DNA from 2 places in the Neptuniibacter marinus genome. Region 1 is predicted to be linked to the other one. Evidence: predicted binding sites of a transcription regulator. Region 1 holds the regulator's gene; the other holds the start of a gene.
The links. The regulator FNR, encoded in region 1, switches genes on or off when oxygen is low (the NO sensors DNR and NnrR bind a similar motif). The targets are predictions, from matches to a motif close to TTGATNTANATCAA.

Region 1 (4,434 bases):
ACCTTTCGGGTCCACGCTATACATCTTACCCGACAGCCGTTCAGTTCGATCCTGAACTATCTTCCTCGGATTTGGTGACAACGGGACAAAACTCTGCCGACTTAAATGCGCCACTCTCTCTCTATGTACACATTCCATTTTGTGCGCACGTTTGCTACTACTGTGCCTGCAATAAGGTCATTACACGAAATCGTAAGAAAGCACAGCCCTATTTGGATACCCTGTATAAAGAGATGGCTCAGCTTTCCAAATGGTATAATAATGACCGTCAGGTCACTCAGCTTCACTGGGGCGGCGGTACGCCTACTTTCATTAGCCATGAGCAGATGAGAGAGTTAATGCAGCAGATGCGGGCTAATTTTAATCTACTAGATGATGACTCCGGCGATTACTCTATTGAGATAGATCCAAGAGAAGCCACTGAAGAAACAATCCAAGTATTAAGAGAGATCGGTTTTAATCGCATTAGCTTAGGCTTACAAGATATAGACCCTAAGGTGCAAGAAGCTGTTAACCGTGTGCAATCGGTTGAACAAACCTCTGCCATTTTAGAAGAAGCTCGCCGCCAAGGCTTCCGCTCACTTAACCTTGATCTTATTTATGGCCTACCCTATCAAACATTTGATGGCTTTAACGAGACATTAGATACTGTTATTGAGATGAACCCAGATCGGCTCTCTGTATTTAATTATGCTCATTTGCCCGATCGTTTTAGGCCACAGCGTCATATTGATGAATCCACTTTACCAAGTCCTGAAACAAAACTTGCGATTCTCGAATCTACCATTAGCAAACTATTAGCAGCTGGCTATGTCTATATAGGCATGGATCACTTTGCTAAACCTGATGATGAATTAGCTATTGCGCAAAACACGGGAAAACTACACAGAAATTTCCAAGGCTACACAACACATTCTGAATGTGACCTCGTTGCCATGGGTGTATCTGCCATTAGTCAAATTGGTTCTGTGTACTATCAAAACCAGCATGAGATGCAAGCTTATACAGATGCAGTAGAAAGCGAAAAGCATGCAATTAAACGCGGCGTAAGCTTAACCCCAGATGACATTATACGCCGCCATGTCATCACTCATCTTATTTGCCATTTCGAATTAGAAAAAGCACCAATAGAGCAGCGCTTCGGTATCCAATTCGATCAGTACTTTGCTGATGCCCAACAAGAGCTAAGCGCTTTTACCTCCGATGGTCTCATTCAAATGGACACAAAACGCATTACCGTATCACCCGCCGGTCGGTTACTAATTCGTAGAATATGTATGGCTTTTGATGCTTATATACCAAAAGACATTAGCTCACAGCGATTCTCACGGATTATTTAACTTCCCGTATTTACAGAAATATTACATAATCAAAATGTAGCCACTCGATTATAACGACAACAGGAATGTATTATGAGTGATAACAAGACAAACGAAGGGAAGCTGCGTAGTTTGCAGCAGGTTAGCTGTAACACTTGTAGTCTTAGCTCATTATGTCTCCCCGTTTCGCTTAATATGACAGAGATGGAACGGTTAGATAGAATTATCGATAAAAGTCGACCATTAAAAAAAGGTGATCACCTATTTAACCAAGGTTCTGAGTTCACTGACGTGTATGCGATTCGAGCAGGAACCGTCAAAACCTACACCATCACAAATGAAGGTGAGGAACAGATCACTGGGTTCTATTTTCCAGGCGAATTGGTTGGCATGAGCGGATTTGATAGCAACGAATACCCTGTCTCGGCAAAAGTACTAGAGACAACAACCGTTTGCGAAATTCCATTTGAACGCCTCGATGATCTGTCGGGGCAACTACCGGAACTACGCCGCCAACTCTTACGCACTATGAGCAAAGAGATTCGCGAAGAACAACAAATGATGCTTCTTTTATCAAAGAAAAATGCAGAAGAGCGTGTAGCAACATTTTTGGTAAAAATTTCGCAACGCTTTAAAGCTCGCGGCTATTCTGAAACTAGCTTCCGCCTGTCCATGTCGCGTAATGAGATTGGTAATTACTTAGGCTTAGCCGTCGAAACTGTCAGCCGTATTTTCACACGTTTCCAGAAAGCCAATTTACTGCGCGTTGAAGGCAAAGAAGTTCATATAGAAGATATAGAACAACTCTACAGATTATCTGGAGAGGTTATAGAAAGCGATACCGCTGAACCAGTAAGTGCGCAATGTGGTAAAAATGGTCACTGCTGAGTCATATAATATATAAAACAAAAGAGCACCGGCATATTGACTACCGGTGCTCGTCAGTCGCACAAAAAGTAGCCATCTCAATGTGTAACCCAACGGGTTCATTAGAGCTTTACCTCCCCTAAAATGCATTGAGCCAAATCAACAAGCTGTTTCCAAGGAGTTTTTAATGTCATACGACGAATGTTATGTGAAGTCAGTTATTCGAACCATCCCTGACTGGCCTGAACCTGGCGTACAGTTCCGTGACATAACCCCCCTGTTTAAAGATCCAAAAGCATTACGCATGATCTCTGACGCTTTTATTCAGCGTTATGTTGATAGTGATATTACTCATATCGCCTGCATTGATGCCAGAGGCTTTTTGATCGGCTCTATTATCTCCTACCATCTAAATATTCCCTTAGTTCTCGTCCGTAAAAAAGGGAAGCTTCCAGGCCAAACAATCGAACAAGAATATAAGCTGGAATATGGCACAGCGACAGTTGAAATGCAGGTTGATGCAGTTACTTCTGGAGACAAAGTTTTAGTTTTTGACGATTTAATCGCTACAGGCGGAACAATACTTGCGGCCTGCAGCATTATCAAAAAATTGGGAGCATCAGTATCAGAAGCCGCTGCACTTATTGACCTACCCGACCTTCAAGGTTCCAGTAAAATCCAAGATGCCGGCGTCCCAGTACATACGCTTCTAGCCTACGAAGGCCTTTAAACACTACAAGTGACCTCTAATAGAACACTGAAACGGCTTGCATATTTCTTTTAAGAATATCATTATAACTTAATTGATGAACAAGCTGTTTAGGTATTTCTATGCTCCGTATTATTATCGCCCTATTCCTTGCTAGCAGCCTTCTTAACTCCAGCAACCTATATGCAGAAGAGATCACACTAAAATATAAGCATCTCGACTTAAATGCCAACCTGTACCTGACAGAAGAGAACGGTTTTAACAATATACTTCTCATCACCCACGGCACACTCGCCCACAATGGCATGGAGATCATTGCCACATGGCAAGAGCTACTGGCTGATGAAGGCATGAGTAGCCTAGCTATCAATTTAAGTTTAGGTCTTGATAATCGGCATGGTATGTACGACTGTAAAACGCCCCACACCCATAAGCATACCGATGCAATTCATGAAATAGCTGCTTGGGTAGACTGGCTTAAAGCACAAGGCAGCCAAGCAATAATATTAGCCGCCCACTCACGAGGAGGAAATCAAACAGCTTGGTATGCGGATACACACTCAGACCCCGCTATAAAAGGACAAATTTTAATTGCTCCGCAAACTTGGTCAGAACAAGATGAAACAGCGAGTTACACCAAACGCTACCAACACCCACTGCAAGCTCAGCTAGAAAAAGCAATGCAATTAACGCCAAATGACATGCTTATCCATACAGATTTTATCTACTGTGAAGATACACAAGTAGCAGCTGCAAGTTTTGTAAACTACTACCAAGCCAACCCTCGCTTTGATACCCCAGCGCTTTTATCTAAAACGACACTACCAACACTGGTCTTTAGTGGCAGTGAAGATACAATCGTCAACGGTCTATTTGAAAAAATGGAAGCATTAAACAACGATGTGGTACAAAATGTTCAAATTGAGGGGGCTGACCACTTCTTTCGAGACCTTTATATGGATGAAGTTACCGAACATAGTTTAGAATTCATCGAACAACTATAAACACTCAGCCGCGACCTGGAATACACGCCGAAATTTACATGTTTAGATTACTAGCAACCTTTTGTTTAATAACCAGCCAAGCTCTCTGGGCTGTAGAGATACCTAAAACAAAAGACTTACAACAAGCCTATATAGAGACGGGTAGAAATTCATCAGGCCAAGAAAAAGTTGTGATGCTCTTAGTATCGCAACCTAATTGTCACTACTGTCTTCTTATTACCGAAGAGATCATCCATCCAATGCTTTTAAGTGGACGTTATGAGAGCACTACGTTCTTTAGCGAGCTTGAAATTAACACAGGCGGAAGTATTAAAGATTTTAACGGGCAGCAGGTAGGTGCTAATACATTTGCTCAACGCTACAATGCATGGGCAACCCCGACACTACTTTTTCTAAACAATAAAGGTGAGGAAATTGCAGAAGAGATGGTCGGTATCAACACCCTAGACCTCTACGGATACTATGTCGATAAAGCCCTTAACATAGCTTTTAAAAAAATAAATCCCTGAGTACCCTATTAAGATAATTAATTTCG
Region 2 (4,434 bases), 870 kb from region 1:
ATCGACTACCGCTTTATGCTCACGGGTAGCCTGAGCCCACCAAATAAGTTGATTGAAGGCACGGCTAAAATATTCAAACCAAGACGCCTGATTCTGGCCTGCCTGCACGCTCCCATCTTCGGCAAAGACCTCTTGTGCTTTAGGTACATGAATCATCGCAGAAACAGGTAAACAACCAAGCTCTGAAAGAAACGTCCGCATGCCTACAGCTGCACGCATACCACCCCACTGCCCCGCAGAATAGGTAACAATGGCACTCGGCTTGTAAGAGAATAGAGAGCTACCAAAATGGTTTAACATATCAGCCAACGCAGGACTCATCGAGTGATTATATTCAGGGCTAACCATAATATAGCCATCAGCTGACTCTATCTTGTCTGCCAGCTCATTCAGTTCTGGGGGAACCGTGCGCTGAGAGTACGCAAAATGTGGTTTAAAAACAGGTCCCAAAGGGTAATCTAAAGGATCAATCAGCTCCACTTCATGCTCAGTATAGTGACTCAATAAACATTCAATGCAAGCTTTTGAAACGCGCAAACCAAGACGAGCGGGGCTAGGTGGTGTGCTATCACGAACAGTGCCTAAAAAAACTAAAAACTTCATATTAAAACTCGATATAAGTTAGAAAAAGCCTGCGAGGAAACTAATGAAATAGAGAGCGACTGGAACTCCTTTGCTCTTTTTGAGCGATTTCTTATACCTAAAAGCACAAAGCGTTCACTGCTTCATTCATCTATGCCAAAGATCGGTCTCTCTTTTATCTTTAGGTTGTAACTTATCACTCCCTTAAACTCAACAGTACCGAGCTAGCTCCTTATCGCCCACTAAATCTTAACTATCGGCTTATAAATTTTAGACTATACTTTGTATATACAAATTACAATTAAGGTGATTTGATGGTTAATTATTACAAAGTTTTACCGTTGATTTTACTGAGCGTCCTATCTCATAAACTATGGGCCGGAGAGCTAAAGGTGGGGAAGGTATGCCCTGTTACTTATCAAAAGGAATCCATTGGACGGCTTATTTTCTCTAAGCCTTGGTACCATAGCAGTCGCTCTAATGCGAAGTATATCCCTGGGGATAATGCTACGGGAATAGGTTTAGAGATCCACCTGAAAAACAACTTTAATGGTAAAACGGATGGCCTGAACTTAGCAGACTGTGATCGTTATCGCTTATTACAGATTCGAAAAACTAATGCTAAACTCCACCAAGGCGAACGAGGTATACAGATTGATATCCCTAACGAAGCCGAAAACCCTTTCTATGATAATGCCCCACTTGAACATGGTCGCGGGCTGCACAAAACCCCTAAAGATGATGCTGACAAGCCTTGGCAGGGAAGATTCTTCCGCGATGCGTCCGTATCTATCTATGACACGCCTTACGTCTCCGATTCTTATGGTGTGGAAGGGAAAGATCTAGAGGTTGATTTTGAGACCTGCGCAATTTGTGAACGGGATCAGCATTACGACTTAGTGCTGTCATGTGGTACTTGGGGCTATAAACGTGAGTATATGGGAGGTATGACTGGCTGGGCAGAACCTGAATTTAAAGGAGTTCAATGCTCATCATCAGCAAGCCAACTATTTCAAACTACAATCAACAACTCTAATCGCGTTGAATACAGTTATTGGATTCATTGGCGCTAATCATTACTCAGGCAGCCAAACCACTTGATTGCGCCCTTTAGATTTAGCTTTATATAACGCTCTATCTGGCAACTTCTCAAATGTTTACTTAACAGCGCTCTTTTAAAAAGCATCTGCTTGATACTAGCTTACCTCTGCGCAAGGTGCTGAAAAACAGCATGAATAGACTAAGGTACTTTTCCATCATTTTAGACAACCCTAGAACTAATTCTTTTCTAATCAAAATATAGGGTTATTTGAAAGAGGCGAGTACAGCCCATAAATAAATGTATTATAAATATATGTTATTGACGGATATCAATTTTAAACTTTTGTTCTCCACATAAGATAGACACTCATGTTCTTTTGGAGCACAAGATAATGACGCATGCTGATACAAAGTTGATTCCTCAGGTCACAGTAGAGTTTATGAATAATGACCATGAGGAAGCAGTCGAAATACTAGATACCATACTCGCTGCTATAGAGAACAGTACTGTAGACGAGGTTACCTCACGGCTCGAAGCGTTCTTCGCTCATAACCAAGTCCACTTTTCCCGTGAAGAGGAACAGATGAGACGCGTTAATTTCCCCCCTTATTCTTGCCATAAAGGGGAGCATGACCGCGTTCTGTTTGAATTAGCTGAAGCAATAGAGCAGTGGAAAGAGAGAAACGACCGAGAGTATATTGCGCACTACCTTAACTGCACTTTGTGGAACTGGTTTATCAACCATATTAAAACAATGGATACAGTCACAGCCATGTTTATCAACCAGCATGCCCACTGAAAACACTTCACTCTAAAAGAAAGTGATCTCAGACTCATCTAGGCTTATGCATTCAGGTATAAGCCTAAACCTCCCCCTGTTTACTTGGTTTTAGTCTTATTTTTATAGTGCGTTCTAGCTTAGGGCCCTATAAAAAAATCACCAAGATAACGGTATAAACTTGCATAAAAAAACCATATTTAAAATATGTTTGCGCAGAACCCATTTAAGGAGAGATTATGCTTATCTATATGAGAGTGATAAAAACGAGGAGGAAATAGACACCCAATCCATTAACGTTTGAGATCAATTAAAACGTTGGAAAAAGCTAAAAGGATATAAAGGCTTAGATACTCGCGGTACCTAGTCAGATCTAAAGCTAACCTATAGAGAATAAGAGCTCTAATAAAAAAGAGCCCCAATCAAAGCGATTAACCACAATAACGGATTTAAGTACTCTGTTTCTGTTTACGCTTTTTAAGAGCCTTATCTAGCTCCAAAGGCGATACCACTAACCCATCTCGGCCCTCAGTCGGACAAACAACAACAGCAAACTCGTCATCCTCCAAACCGGGTGTCCAACGACTATGCCATTTAGACAGAGAGATTGCCTCTGCTTTACAGGCCTCCCACTCGCCCGTAGCCCAAGCTTCAGCCAACTTTTTATATGGCCAAACAGGCACGCAGTCTTCATCTTCTGTATTGAGCATTACGCTGCCATATTGATCGGTTAGAATCCAAATTTCATCTGATGAGACTGCTTCTCTAACAAAAAGAGCATAGAGCTGCTCATCATTTAATTTTTCGATTGCAGCCAAATCATAGCTGTTATCTTGAGCTGACATAAACCTGTATCCGAACTTAGAAAAGGATAGGATAAAGCAATTTGATGATAGATTCTTGAACTATTAGCATTCGATTATCAGGCTTATGAAAAAACCACTTTTCTGCTATTCTTCAAGCCAGTTAACAATCTATATCCGCACGGGCAGATCTATAAGCGATTTCCAAACGTGCGCGCCACTACGGATCATATAATGAGCAAATATTGGAGTGATGCAATTAAGCGTCTAACCCCTTATGTCCCCGGCGAACAGCCTAAAGAATCAGGGATCACTAAACTCAATACCAACGAGAATCCTTACCCACCTTCACCTCTTGCTGAAGCGGTTATTAAGGATTTCGATACAAATCGTCTACGTCTCTATTCAGATCCAGATTGCACACTATTAAAAGATGCAATTGCCGATCACTTTTCCGTTGAACGTAAGCATGTATTTGTGGGTAACGGTTCAGACGAGGTACTTGCTCATACCTTCGCAGCATTTTTTCAGCAAGACAAACCGCTGTTAATGCCGGAGTTCACGTATAGTTTTTATCCGGTGTACTGTAACCTTTACGATATCGACTACAAGCAAATCCCTCTACGTGACGAATTTGTGCTTAACGTAGATGATTTTGATCAGCCTAATGGCGGTATTATCTTTGCAAATCCAAATGCTCCCACAAGCCGCGCGATTGAGCTAGGCGAGATAGAATCATTAGCAAAACGTAACACTGAATCCGTTATTGTTGTCGATGAAGCTTACGTGGATTTTGGTGCAAGTTCGGCTGTTGAGCTTACCCAGAGTTACAACAACATTTTAGTGATACAAACCTTCTCGAAGTCACGCTCTCTTGCAGGAATGCGTGTCGGTTTTGCCATTGGGCATGAAGACCTTATTGACGGTCTTGAGCGGGTAAAAAATAGTTTTAACTCATACCCACTGGATATGTTAGCAATCGAAGCATCCGCTGCAGCGATAAAAGACCAAACTTATTTTGAGGAGACGACTCAAAAAATTATTGCTACTCGGACTTGGACAATTGAGCGTTTAGCTGAATTAGGCTTTGTTAGCCTACCCTCAAAAACCAACTTCCTTTTTACTCGCCACCGCATCTTAGAAGCAGCCGAGTTGATGGGCTACCTTCGTACTAAAAAAATATTGGTCCGCTATTTTAGTAAACCCGGTATAGATAACTACCTGCGTAT

Region 2: the regulator FNR is predicted to act here: its motif matches at 1,943-1,956, upstream of ACOQOE_RS08420 (bacteriohemerythrin).

Annotation. Positions count from the first base shown of each region.
Region 1 covers NZ_OZ245004.1:2,691,048-2,695,481, forward strand. Annotated here, with positions in the region: gene hemN (oxygen-independent coproporphyrinogen III oxidase) at 1-1,340, shown strand, start outside; gene fnr (fumarate/nitrate reduction transcriptional regulator Fnr) at 1,413-2,207, shown strand; gene ACOQOE_RS12735 (adenine phosphoribosyltransferase) at 2,374-2,916, shown strand; gene ACOQOE_RS12740 (alpha/beta hydrolase) at 3,018-3,899, shown strand; gene ACOQOE_RS12745 (thioredoxin family protein) at 3,938-4,408, shown strand.
Region 2 covers NZ_OZ245004.1:1,817,774-1,822,207, reverse strand. Annotated here, with positions in the region: gene ACOQOE_RS08430 (NADPH-dependent FMN reductase) at 1-603, opposite strand, end outside; gene ACOQOE_RS08425 (hypothetical protein) at 897-1,655, shown strand; gene ACOQOE_RS08420 (bacteriohemerythrin) at 2,016-2,423, shown strand; gene ACOQOE_RS08415 (DUF2750 domain-containing protein) at 2,852-3,247, opposite strand; gene hisC (histidinol-phosphate transaminase) at 3,440-4,434, shown strand, end outside.